3 linked regions of the Martelella endophytica genome follow. The protein of the gene in region 1 interacts with the protein of each later gene in a pairwise test. Links are inferred from orthologs where the notes say so. Each region holds a gene or a part of one and is shown on either strand. Other genes may lie near its edges. The genes, in order: TM49_RS00385, TM49_RS17825 and sfsA.

What was found.
Region 2: the proteins of TM49_RS00385 (region 1) and TM49_RS17825 interact in binary tests that used the Escherichia coli proteins (3 or more experiments, as listed by UniProt). The link is inferred for Martelella endophytica from one-to-one orthologs.
Region 3: the proteins of TM49_RS00385 (region 1) and sfsA interact in binary tests that used the Escherichia coli proteins (3 or more experiments, as listed by UniProt). The link is inferred for Martelella endophytica from one-to-one orthologs.

What each region holds. Positions count from the first base shown.
Region 1 is NZ_CP010803.1:78,390-82,712, reverse strand. Bases 304-3,302 are described here. They hold TM49_RS00385 (glutamate-5-semialdehyde dehydrogenase), read right to left. Parts: upstream 2,441-3,302; coding sequence 1,166-2,440; downstream 304-1,165. Other genes in these bases: proB (glutamate 5-kinase), read right to left, coding at 2,433-3,302; TM49_RS00390 (nicotinate-nucleotide adenylyltransferase), read right to left, coding at 544-1,131; TM49_RS00395 (hypothetical protein), read right to left, coding at 304-547. In the rest of the region: more of TM49_RS00395, read right to left, coding at 1-303; more of proB, read right to left, coding at 3,303-3,584; GTPase ObgE, read right to left, coding at 3,586-4,323. UniProt on the Escherichia coli protein: Catalyzes the NADPH-dependent reduction of L-glutamate 5-phosphate into L-glutamate 5-semialdehyde and phosphate. The product spontaneously undergoes cyclization to form 1-pyrroline-5-carboxylate.
Region 2 is NZ_CP010803.1:3,855,786-3,860,103, reverse strand. What follows is about bases 867-3,860. They hold TM49_RS17825 (LytR/AlgR family response regulator transcription factor), read right to left. Parts: upstream 2,736-3,860; coding sequence 1,998-2,735; downstream 867-1,997. Other genes in these bases: TM49_RS17820 (sensor histidine kinase), read right to left, coding at 2,723-3,832; TM49_RS17830 (OmpP1/FadL family transporter), read right to left, coding at 867-1,723. In the rest of the region: TM49_RS17835 (DUF2147 domain-containing protein), read right to left, coding at 1-339; more of TM49_RS17830, read right to left, coding at 440-866. UniProt on the Escherichia coli protein: Member of the two-component regulatory system BtsS/BtsR, which is part of a nutrient-sensing regulatory network composed of BtsS/BtsR, the low-affinity pyruvate signaling system YpdA/YpdB and their respective target proteins, BtsT and YhjX.
Region 3 is NZ_CP010803.1:3,822,658-3,826,780, forward strand. Bases 817-3,615 are described here. They hold sfsA (DNA/RNA nuclease SfsA), read left to right. Parts: upstream 817-1,761; coding sequence 1,762-2,469; downstream 2,470-3,615. Other genes in these bases: TM49_RS17650 (LL-diaminopimelate aminotransferase), read right to left, coding at 817-1,332; TM49_RS17655 (hypothetical protein), read right to left, coding at 1,481-1,663; map (type I methionyl aminopeptidase), read left to right, coding at 2,499-3,320; radC (RadC family protein), read left to right, coding at 3,337-3,615. Outside these bases: more of TM49_RS17650, read right to left, coding at 115-816; more of radC, read left to right, coding at 3,616-4,123. UniProt on the Escherichia coli protein: Binds to DNA non-specifically. Could be a regulatory factor involved in maltose metabolism.

The sequences.
Region 1 (4,323 bases):
GGCGGGCGCGGCCCGCGCGCAGCATGGCCAGCGTTTCGGCATCGCCGCTGATATCGGCCGCACCCTTGAACCCGCCGATGCGGGCAAGATGGGCGTGGGCGGCGGCGATCTCGAGATCGCGGTTGCCCTTCAGCGCCGAGGTCTCGAAGACATTGCCCGACACCGCGTCCTGCAGGAACAGCCGGCAATCGCCAAGCCCGTAGGTGACGAGATGGTCATCCTCGATCCGGAGCATCTGGAAGGCAGCGGCGGGCCACATGTAGCGCGGCAGGTCATCGGTTTCCGCAGCCGCGTAATAGATGTCACGGGCGGAGGCGTTGATCTCGGCTACGGTCTCGGCCACCGCTCGATCTTCTGCTGCGGCAAACATCCGCGCGGCATGGCCGGCAAGCCAGGCGGCGTCACCTTCCGCCATGACCTCCCGGTCGCCGATGCCGGTGGCGCCGTCGATGACGAAGACCGCGTTCGCGTTCCAGCCATAGCGGTCGTCGCTGGCGCCGCCAGGCTTGCCGGGATCGGTGATGTCGGCGACGATTTCGAGCTTCATCGGTTCTTTTCCAGTCTGAGCGCGGTGGAGGAGACGGACGAGCGCGGGCCATGGATGAAGGTCCAGGCCGGCGGCTTCATCCTTGGCAGCGCCTTCGCGGCGCGCTCGGGAACGCGGGCCTTGTCGAGCGTGCGGGCGGCCTTGGAGGAGAGGTAGGTGAGCGTCGCCCCAGGCCGGTCGATAACGGCGATCGGCACGGTCTCGGCAATGCGGCGCCACTCCTGCCAGCGATGGAAGCTGCCGAGATTGTCGGCGCCCATGACCCAGACGAAATGGACGTCCGGATGGCGGCGGGTGATGTGGCGGATGGTGCGGGCGGTATAGGCCGTACCCAGCGATTTCTCGAATGCGGTGACCTGGATGCGCGGATCGCGCGCCATCGCCTCGGAAAGCGCCAGCCGTTCGGCAAGCGGCGCCAGGCCGTTGCCGCTCTTCAGCGGATTGCCGGGGGTAACAAGCCACCAGAGCTGGTCGAGGCCGAGCCGCTGAATGGCGAGGCTTGCCACCAGCAGATGCCCCTCATGCGGCGGGTTGAACGACCCGCCGAACAGGCCGACGCTCATGCCGGGTTGAAGATGCGGCATGACCAGATGGCGGCGTTCGATCTCCGACAAACCGTCAGGCCCGCGTCTGGCCGCTGCCGCGCACCAGATATTTGAACGAGGTGAGCTGCTCAACGCCGACCGGACCGCGCGCATGCATCTTGCCGGTGGCAATGCCGATCTCGGCCCCCATGCCGAATTCGCCGCCATCGGCAAACTGGGTCGAGGCATTGTGCAGCAGGATGGCGGAATCGATCTCGTTGAAGAAGCGGGCGACCACCTCCGGGTCCTCGGCGATCACGGCCTCGGTGTGGTGGGATGAGTATTTCTCGATGTGTTCGATGGCGCCGGAAATGCCATCGACGAGCTTCACCGAAATGATCGCGTCGAGATATTCTGTCGTCCAGTCGGTCTCGCTCGCTTCCTCGCGGCCCTTGGCATAGTCGATCATTTCGTGGTCGACCCGCACCAGGCAGCCTTTCGCTTCCAGGGCCTCGATCAGCGTGCCGGCGAAGGTTTCGGCGGCGGCGCGGTCGATCAGCAGCGTTTCCGCAGCACCGCAGATCCCGGTGCGGCGCATCTTGGCATTGACGACAATCTCCCTCGCCATGTCGAGGTCGGCGGACTTGTCGACATAGATGTGGCAGAGGCCTTCGAGATGGGCGAAAACCGGCACGCGCGCTTCCGTCTGCACACGGGCGACGAGGCTTTTTCCGCCGCGCGGCACGATCACGTCGATATTGCCGGAAAGGCCGGACAGCATCTCGCCGACGGCGGCGCGGTCGGTGGTCGGCACGATCTGGATGGCGTCTTCGGGCAGGCCAGCCTCGGATAGGCCCGCCTTCAGCGCCTCATGGATGGCGGCGGCCGAGAGAGCGGAATCCGAACCGCCGCGCAGGATCACGGCATTGCCGGCCTTCAGGCAGAGCGCGCCGGCATCCGCCGTCACATTCGGGCGGCTTTCATAAATAACGCCGATGACGCCGAGCGGCGTGCGCACGCGCTCGATCTTCAGCCCGTTCGGCCGGTCCCATGCCGCGATCACATCGCCGACCGGATCCTTCAGCGCGGCAATCGCGCGAATGCCGTCGGCTATGGCGGCGACACGGTCGTCATTGAGCTCCAGCCGGTCGAGGAAGGAGCCGGAAATGCCGTTTTCCTTCGCACGGGCAACATCTCTCGCATTCTCGGCAAGGATTTCGGCCTTGCGGGCCATGATCTCGCGGGCCATGGCCTCCAGGGCCCTGTCCTTGGTTTCCGTCGACGCGATGGCGAGGGCGTGGGCACTGGCGCGGGCGCGTCGGCCAAGCGCCGCCATCACGGCTGCGACATCTTCCTTGCGGTCAAGCATGGGCCTCGTTCCTCTTTCTCGTCTTTCCCGTCGTCATCACCAGGTCGTCGCGGTGGACCATCGCTGCGCGTGCGGGGTATCCCAATATGGCTTCGATGCCGCCGGTTTTCACCCCGGCAATGGCACGGGCCTCGTCGCTGTCGTAACCGGAGAGGCCGCGGGCGATCTCTCCGCCCTGGGCATTGACGATCGCCACCGTATCGCCGCGCGAAAAATGGCCGTCGACCGAGACAACGCCGGCCGAAAGCAGGCTGTTGCCGCGTTTCAGCGCCGCCACCGCGCCGTCATCGATATGGATCGTGCCCGCCGGCAGAAGCTGGCCGGCAATCCAGGTCTTGCGCGCATTGACCGGCTCGCCCGCCGCATGAAACAGCGAGTGGCGTTCGCCGTTCTCGATCGCCTTCAGCGGATGGTCGATCTTGCCCGAGGCGATGATCATCGCGCAGCCGGCGACGGTCGCGATCTTGCCGGCCTCGATCTTGGTGCGCATGCCGCCGCGCGAGAGTTCCGACGCCGCCCCTCCGGCCATCGCCTCGATCTCCGGCGTGATCGCCTCGATTTCCGGCAGGAACCGGGCCTCGGGATCGAGATGCGGCGGGGCGGTGTAGAGCCCGTCGATATCTGACAGAAGGATCAGCAGATTGGCGCCGATCATCGTTGCCACGCGCGCCGCCAGCCGGTCATTGTCGCCGTAGCGGATCTCGGAGGTGGCGATCGTATCATTCTCGTTGATGATCGGCACGGCCGAGAGTTTCAGCAACTGCCGGATCGTGGCGCGGGCATTCAGATATTGCCGGCGTTCCTCGGTGTTCTGCAGCGTCAGCAGGATCTGTCCGGCGAGGATGTCGTGCTGCCTGAGGCTCTCCGTCCAGGCGCCGGCAAGGCCGATCTGGCCGACCGCGGCTGCCGCCTGCGCTTCTTCCAGCTTCAGCGCGCCGGCATGGGTGTGGAGCACGGTGCGGCCGAGCGCGACGGCGCCTGAGGAAACCACCAGCACGTCAACGCCTGCGGCCTTCAGCGCCGCAATGTCATCGCAAAGCCGGTCGAGCCATTCCCGTTTCAATCCGCGTTCCCGGTCAACCAGAAGCGCCGAACCGATCTTGATGACGATCCGCCTGTAGTGAGAAAGCGAACGCCCGCTCATCTCAGGGCTCCCACTTGTCGTGGCGGCCCTTGTCTTCACCGGGCTCGGGCGCCGAAATGCCGAGGCGCGCCTCTTCGGCGCGGATGACGCTGGCGAGTTCGCGCAGCACATCGGTCATGCCGATCTGCGCCACTGCGGAAATCGCATGCACGGGGCCGCCGCTTGCCTTTTCCAGCGCCGCCTTCTTGTCCTTCAGCGTCGCCTCGTCGAGAATATCGACCTGCGACAGCGACACGATCTCGTGCTTTTCGCCAAGATCGACATCATAGGCTTCAAGCTCGTTGCGCACCGTACGGTAGGCTTTCGCCACGTCTTCTTCCTGCGCCGAAACGAGGTGGAGCAGCACGCGGGTGCGCTCGACATGGCCAAGGAAGCGGTCGCCGATGCCGATGCCCTCATGCGCGCCCTCGATCAGGCCCGGAATGTCGGCGAGGATGAATTCGCGCCCGTCAATGCTGGCGACGCCGAGATTGGGATGCAGCGTCGTGAACGGATAGTTGGCGATCTTCGGCCGCGCCCGGGTGACGGTTGCGAGGAAGGTCGACTTGCCGGCATTCGGCAGGCCGACAAGACCGGCATCGGCAATCAGCTTCAGCCGGAGCCAGACAGTCTTCTCCTCGCCCTCGAGGCCGGGATTGGCCCAGCGCGGCGCCTGATTGGTGGACGACTTGAAATGGGCATTGCCGAAGCCGCCATTGCCGCCGGCGGCAAGCCGGTAGCGATCGCCGATCCTGGTCAG
Region 2 (4,318 bases), 3.8 Mb from region 1 along the record:
GTTGGTGTCGGTAAGTTCCATCTTGCCGGTGTAGGTCTTGCCGTTCTCGAAGTTGTAGAGCTTGCCTTTCCAGGCATTGTTGCCTTCGGGCGCCAGGCCGTAGAGCATCTGTGTGCCGACGAGATCGCGGCTGCGCTTGCCGGCAACGGGGTTCTTCTCGTCCTTCATGGGCGTCTTCTGCCAGACAATGGTGCCGCAGAGATTGCCGCCGCACGGCGCGATCTGCACCTGCGTCTTGCCGCTTTCCGTCAGCCATTTGCCGTCCGGTGAGGCGGCAGCAGCGCTGGTGACCGTCATCAGACCGAGAGCAAACGCGCCTGCGATAACTGCCTTGATCATGGAAATCCTCCCTCTCGTTTCCAGACATGAGCCGGGGCTCCTCCTCAAGAACCCCGGGCATCGTTCCGCCCCCGTTGTTGTTCCGGGGGCGGCTCTGTTTTCAGAAGCGATAGCGCAGGCTGGCCGACACGATATCGACATGGGCATCGACATCACCGAAGAAGGCGAGACCCGCATAATGCGGATTGCTGGCATCGATCTTGATGTCGGTATCGCCGGTAGTGAAGATGTGCTCATAGGCCAGATCCAGCGACAGCCTGTCCGTCCAGTTGTAGGTACCGCCGATCGAGGCATGGATACGATCGCTGTCGGGCAGGCGCAGATCGCGGTTCTTGGAGGAGATCGGCGACCATTCATAGCCGAGACCGCCACGCACGGTGAACTGATCGGTCCAGTCATATTCGAGGCCGATGGCGACGTAGTAGCCGTCGTCATATTCGAAGGGCAGTTCGGCAAGCTCCAGCCCATTGGTGAAGCCGGAAGTGCCGTAGACCGGGAAGTTGTTGAAAACGCTCCAGTTGGTCCATTCGAACCCGGCATTGAACGTCAGCTTGTCGGTCAGCGCCTGGCTGAGGCCTACCGTGATCTGGTCCGGAAGCGTCAGATCGGTCTTCACCGAATACCAGCCGGCCGGTAGCGGCGGCAGACCGGCCCCGAGCTTCAGCGTGCCTTCAAGGTTCTGCTTGATCTGCGAACGGTAGCCGACGCCGATCACCGTGCCATCCATCGGCGTCAGGGTGAAACCGAGGGTAAAGCCGACGCCCCAGGAATCGCCGCCGAGTTCGGCGGTCGGTGCACCCGGATAGGGGCTCATCGCCTGCGTCAGCCGCGTACTGAAATACATCGCCTCGATGCCGCCGCCGACCGCCAGCCAGTCGTTGACCTGATAGGCGATGGTCGGGGTGATGTTGTAGCTCAGGACTTCCGACGTGCGGGCATAGATCTGCCCGGCGTAATTGGTCGGGTTCTTGGTTTCGAGGCCGAAGGGTGTGTTGAGGCCAAGGCCAAGCCAGAGGTCGTCGGTCACCTGATAGCTGACATAGCCGGCCGGCAGCGCCGCGTCCATGGCCATGTCGCCCGTCGAGCCGGTGCCACCCAGCAGAAGCAGGGCAGGCGCGGTGCCGCTCGCTGGACTGATGTCGGAATAGGGGAAGATCCCGGAAAGGTCGACCTCTGCCTGGAAACCCTCATAGGCCGCCATGGTCGCCGGGTTCCAGTACATCGAGCCGAGGCCCGCCTGTCCGGCGGCGGCGCCGGCAAAGGCCTGCCCCTGACCTGCCGCACTCTGCTCGCGCAATGCGAACGAACCGGCGGAAGCCGTTCCCGTAAAGGCCAATGTGGCCACGCTCACGGCCAGAAAACGCATTCGGCTGGTTTTGATCATCGTTTGCTCCTCCTCACGCAAAACCGGAGCGCATCACGCTCCTACTCCCGATTGGAAACATAACTAACGTTAAGGGCAGGTAATATCCTCAAAAGGAATAATGCAGAGCAATTTTCACGTTTGTGACCTAATGGTCACAGGTCTTGCTTGCCGCGTTGCGGCCAAGCCGATGGCTCGGGCAGCGGCAAGTTGCAGGTTGATGATGGGGAATCGTATCGCCGAAGCCGTGGCGTCAGCGCCTCTGCGGTGTCGCGTATCGATCGACCGCTGCCTTTCAACTCGCGGGGGCACCGAGGAGTTGGCGGAGGCGTTTGGTGGCGGAGCGGCCAAGCGGTATCGTGTGGTCGCTGGAGGCGAAGCGCACATTGCTGCGTCCGCCGCTTTCCCATTCGACAGAGCCGATCTGGTCAAGGTTGACGATAAGTGAGCGGCTTAGCCGACAGAATGGGGGCGAGGGCAGGTCAGCCTCGAACTTGCCGAGCAGGCCGCCGGCGAGATAGGTCTGGTTGTTGTCGAGATGCACCCGGGTGAAATCTGCCTCGGCCTGCAGCAGGGTGATGGTGTCGATCGAAACCATCACCGATGACATCATCGATTTCAGGAGGATGCGGGCAGGTTGGCCCGTCCTCGGGCCTGGCGATGTCGCGTATGTCTGCTGGGCGAGCCGTTCCCGCAGGCGGTTGATCGCCGTTTCGAGCCGTTCGGGCTCGACCGGCTTCACGAGGAAATCCAGCGCCGCGACATCGAAGGCGTCTATGGCATAGAGGCTATAGGCCGTGACAACGATGACGGCCGTTTCCGTCGACAGATCACGGACGATGTCGAAGCCCTTGCCGCTCGTGAGCTCGATATCGAGGAAAACCGCGTCCGGCTGCAGCGACGCGATCAGCGCGCGCGCCTGATCGACCGAACCGGCTTCGCCAATGATTTCGATATCCTCGAAGGCGGAAAGCATCCGGGTCAGCCCGCGCCGGGCCGGCGGTTCGTCATCGACGAGGATTACACGAGGCATGCGGAACCTTTCAGTACGAGTCTGGCGACGACGTTCCCGCCCACCTCACGCAGTGTCAATTCATAACCTTGCGGATAATGCAGTTGCAGCCGCTTGCGGGTGTTGGCGAGGCCGATGGCGGGGCGATCGCTCCGCTGCGGCGCAAGCGTGCCCGAATTGACCACCTCGATCGCGATACTGTCCTCGTCGATGCGTTTCACGACAACGGTTATCTCGATGTCGGCGTCCTGATGCCGCAGCCCGTGCTTGACCGCATTCTCGACCAGGCCCTGCAGGATCATATGTGGCACCAGTACATTAAGCGCCGAAGGATCGATGCTCACCGTACACCGAAGCCTTTCCTCGAAACGCAGTTCCTGTATGCGCAAATAGGCGCGCATGGCCTCGAGCTCGTCGGTGAGGGGGCAAAGCGAATGGGCCGCCTGGTCGAGGCAATAGCGCAGATAGGCGGAGATGCGGCGAACCATTTCCAGCGCTTCGTCCGGCCGTTCGTGGATTTCGGAGGCGACCGAATTGAGGGCGTTGAACAGGAAATGCGGGGCGAGCTGCAGATGCAGCCGTTCCAGCTCGAGCCGCATCGTTTCCGACCGCGCCTCGGCCGCCCGGAAACGTTCCGACCGTGCTTCCAGGAGGGCGGTTAGCCAGAAATACATCAGCGACCAGCCCACGAGTACGATCGTATAAAAGACCGTGGTCATCCGGGCGTCGATCGGCAGCTGGACGTCGCCAAGGAAAATCCGTCGCACGACGTCGGCGATCTGCATCAGCAGCACGCCGCCGGCACCCGAGAAACACAGCAGGAAAATGACGATCGGGACGGATGTGATCCGGCGCCTCCGTGACAGGAAGAAGACGTGCAGCGCTCCTGTCATCAAAAACCCGATCGGCTCGAGCGCCATGGTCATCACGGTCGCTGCGAATAGATCGTTGAAGGTGAGGAGCCGCGCGGTCCAGGCGAAGAGCGTGAGAAAACTCCAGGCGGCTATCTGCGCCCCCCAGAATGTCCTGATCATTGGCACCGGCACACGCGTAGGCAGCGCCGACTGACTGCCGGCGAGCGCTTCCGTCTTGCGTCGATGTTCCGCATCGCCCGCCATGAATATCTCGGACCTCCTTTTCGCGTCTGCTGTCACCCCTTCTACCTCTTCCTTGCTCGGATCGAACGCCGGTTCATCGAAAAAACAACCGCTTTCATCGAAATACAGATGAATTCGCTCCTGCCTCTGGCATGGTGAAGGGATATCGGACGTGATGCCGCGCCAGGTCGTTCAGGATCTGCCGACGGGATCGCCGTCCAGTTGCTTCGGGGGGCACGGATGACTTTCCACGCATCACGCGGCGTCGAGACCGCATTCTCACGTCCGGCTGTGTCCCCCGAAGTTTCCGGTCCCTCATGTTCGGCTCGGTTTGCGCCGCTTCGCTTCTGGCGGCATCGGCGAGCCATGCAGACGATTGTAACTACACCGGCGACCCCGTCACTTGTTCGCTCGATTCCAGCAGCGCATCCGTCAATCTCAAAGCCACGGCACTTTCGATCAATGCCGGCGATGACGTGCTGCGATCCAGGTGACGCAAAACGGCTC
Region 3 (4,123 bases), 3.7 Mb from region 1 along the record:
TCGCGCGGCTTCAAACGGCCGCGCGGCTTCTTTTAGAGCGGATTCCGGGCAAAGGAAACATTCGGATGCGAGGATTTTTCGCAAGCCGCGGCAAGTCGCCGGCTACCCGAGCGTTCAGCGCCGGCCGTTCAGCGCAACGACATTACCGGGCACCGGTTCGGCGGACGCCAGGAACCGCTTGAGGTTGCGACCGGCCTGGCGGATGCGGTGCTCGTTTTCGACCAGCGCGATACGGACATGATCATCGCCCTGCTCGCCGAAGCCGAGACCCGGCGCAACGGCGATATCGGCCTTCTCGATAAGCAGCTTGGAGAACTCGACCGACCCCATCGAGGCGAAGGCCTCGGGGATTTTCGCCCAGGCGAACATCGTCGCTTCCGGCGGCGTGACATCCCAGCCGGCCTTTCCGAAACTGTCGATCATCACGTCGCGGCGCTTCTTGTAGATGGTGCGCACTTCCTCGATATCCGAACCGTCGCCATTCAGCGCCTGCGTTGCGGCAACCTGGATCGGCGTGAAGGCGCCGTAGTCGAGATAGGATTTGACGCGGGTGAGCGCCGAAATCAGCCGCTCGTTACCGACCGCAAAGCCCATGCGCCAGCCCGGCATCGAAAACGTCTTCGACATCGAGGTGAACTCGACCGCGACGTCCTTCGCCCCCGGCACCTGAAGCACCGATGGCGGAGCCTCATTGCCGAAGTAGATTTCGGCATAGGCGAGGTCGGAAAGCACAATGATTTCATGCTTTCGCGCGAAAGCGATGACATCGCGGTAGAAGTCGAGGCTGGCCACATGCGCCGTCGGATTCGACGGGTAATTGAGGATCAGCGCCAGCGGCTTCGGGATCGAATGCTTCACCGCCCGCTCGAGCGGCGCAAAGAAGCTGTCATCGGGTTCGACCGACATCGAACGGATCACACCGCCGGCAATCAGGAAGCCGAAGGCGTGGATCGGATAGGTCGGGTTGGGGCAAAGGATAACGTCACCGGGCGCGGTGATCGCCTGCGCCATATTGGCAAAGCCCTCCTTGGAGCCAAGCGTCGCCACGACCTCGGCATCGGGGTTGAGCTTCACGCCGAAGCGACGGGCGTAATAGGCAGCCTGGGCGCGGCGCAGGCCGGGAATGCCCTTGGACGAGGAATAGCGGTGGGTGCGCGGGTCCTGGACCACTTCGCACAGCTTGTCGACGATCGACTGCGGGGTCGGAAGATCAGGATTGCCCATGCCAAGGTCGATGATATCGGCGCCCGCCGCTCGCGCGCTTGCCTTCAAACGGTTGACCTGTTCGAAAACATACGGCGGCAGTCGCCTGACCTTGTGGAACTCTTCCATTTTCTTCCTCTTTTGGAATGTGGGATCGTCTCTCTATAATCGAAGGAACCCCGAAACGAGAGAGAAATCTCGGCGCTCGACGCAAGATTCCTCCTCCCATGCGACATTTTTGCGGCAAAAACCCTGATAATTGGTTTATGCGGATGCCTTATGGGTCCGGCGTCTTGGCCAGCGCGTTGAGTTCGGTGGTCATGGAGCTGATCTGATCCGGCGTCAGCTGCTCATAGGCGGCGGTTCCGGTGTTGCACACATCCGGATTGCCGCAGCCATTCGCGCAGGCCGAAAGCCCGGCAAGCGAGGCGGTGAGTGCGAATGCGAGAACGAGCCTCATGAGCGGAACCTTTCACTGATGACCGGCCGGAAGATTGCCTTTTTTGAGGCGCCGCAGCAAGCCTTGCCTTCCGTCGCCGCAAACGGCATGAAGAGGCCATGCTGTTCGATCCCCCGCTCATACCCGCCCGCCTGATAAAACGCTACAAGCGATTTCTGTTCGATGCGGTGCTCGAGGAAAGCGGTGAGACGATCACCGGTTCCTGCCCCAACACCGGCTCCATGCTCGGCCTCACCGATCCCGGTTCGCGCATCTTCCTCTCCCGCAATGATGACGGCAAACGCAAATATCCGCATCGCTTCGAACTGATCGAGGCGGACGGCACCACGGTCGGCGTCAATACCGGCCTGCCGAACCGACTCGCAGAGGAAGCGATCGCCGCGGGTCTGATTTCCGATTTCGCGGACTATCCGATGCTCAGGCGCGAACAGAAATACGGGCAGAAAAGCCGGATCGACCTTCTGCTCTCCGCAAATGACCGGTCCGACCTTTATGTCGAGGTGAAGAATGTCCATTTCATTCGCACGCCCGGCGTTGCCGAATTTCCGGATACCGCCACGGCGCGTGGCGTCCGCCATCTTGGCGAGCTTTCGGCCATGGTCGCGGCTGGACATCGTGCTGCGATGGTCTATCTGATTCAGCGCGGAGACTGCGAGAGCTTCAAAATCGCAAGCGATCTTGACCCCGTCTATGCGGCGGTGTTCAACTCGGCAATGGCAGCGGGGGTCGAGGCCTACGCCATAAAATGCACGGTGACCCGTGACAGCATCGCGCCACATGCTAAAGTGGCAATCGATAACATGTAAGCGCTTCTGCGCGAACGGTAAGAAACAACATGGTGACATATATCGATGCGGCGAAAGCGCCGCTGAAGAACGACGGTTCCATCCGGCTCTATGACGCGGAGGCGTTCGAGCGCATGCGCGAGATTTGCGGCATCACCGCGCGCTGCCTCGATGGACTTGCCGACCTCATCGTCCCCGGCGTGACGACGGACGCGATTGACCGCTTCGTGCTGGAATTCGGCCTCGATCACGGCGTCTACCCCGCCACACTGAATTATCGCGGCTACAAGTATTCGAGCTGCACCTCGATCAACCACGTGGTCTGCCACGGCATGCCGAATGCCAAGCCGCTGCGCGAAGGCGATATCGTCAATGTCGATGTCACCTATGTGCAAGACGGCTGGTATGGCGATTCCAGCCGGATGTACCCGGTCGGCCAGATCAAACGTGCCGCCGAACGCCTGCTCGAAGTCACCTATGAATCGCTGCTGCTCGGTATTGCCGCGGTGAAGCCCGGCGCCCGAACCGGCGCGATCGGCGAGGCGATCCAGACCTATGCAGAGAACGAACGTTGTTCGGTGGTGCGCGATTTCTGCGGACACGGCGTCGGCCGCCTGTTTCATGACACGCCCAACATCCTGCATTACGGGCACGCGAACGAGGGGCCGGTGCTGAAGGAAGGCATGATCTTCACGATCGAGCCGATGCTGAACCTCGGCAAGCCGCATGTGAAGGTGCTGTCCGACGGCTGGACGGCGGTGACCCGCGATCGGTCGCTCTCGGCACAATACGAGCACTGCGTGGGCGTGACCAAGGACGGCTGCGAGGTCTTCACGCTTTCGCCCGGCGGGCTTGACCGACCGGGGCTTTGAGAAAAGACGGGGTTCCATGGCGCGAAAACCGGCAGCACGGGAGGACGGCACGGATGGCGCCCCAGGCGCCGCGGACGAACGCCTGTTCTTTGCCGACCAGCAGCCGGAACAAACCTTTGGCGAGCGCCGCAAGCACGAGGAGCCGAGCCACTATCACGGTCACCGCGACAGGCTCAGGGCCCGCTTCCGTGATAGCGGTGCCAATGCGCTGGCAGACTATGAAATCCTCGAACTTCTGCTGTTCCGGCTGATCCCCCGGCGCGACACCAAGCCGATTGCCAAGGCGTTGATCGATCGCTTCGGCTCGCTTGGCGGCGTCTTCGGGGCGCCGGCGGAACGGCTGCAGGAAGTGCCCGGCATCGGCGAGGCCGTCGCCTTCGACCTCAAGCTCATGTCGGCGCTCGCCCAGCGCAGCCTCAAGAGCTCGCTGAAGGACCGGCCGGTGCTCGGCTCCTGGTCCTCGGTCATCGACTACTGCACTGCGGCGATGGCGCATGAAACCCGCGAACAGTTCCGCCTCCTGTTGCTCGACAAGCGCAACAAGCTGATCGCTGACGAAATCCAGGGGATCGGCACGATCGACCACACACCCGTCTACCCGCGCGAAGTGGTCAAGCGCGCGCTCGAACTCTCCGCGACCGCCATCATTCTCGTCCACAACCATCCGTCAGGCGATCCGACGCCGTCGCGCGCCGATATCGACATGACCAAGATGATCATCGCCTCGGCGGCTCCGCTTGGGATCACCATCCACGATCACATCATCATCGGCCGCGACGGCTATGTCAGCTTCAAGGGTCAGA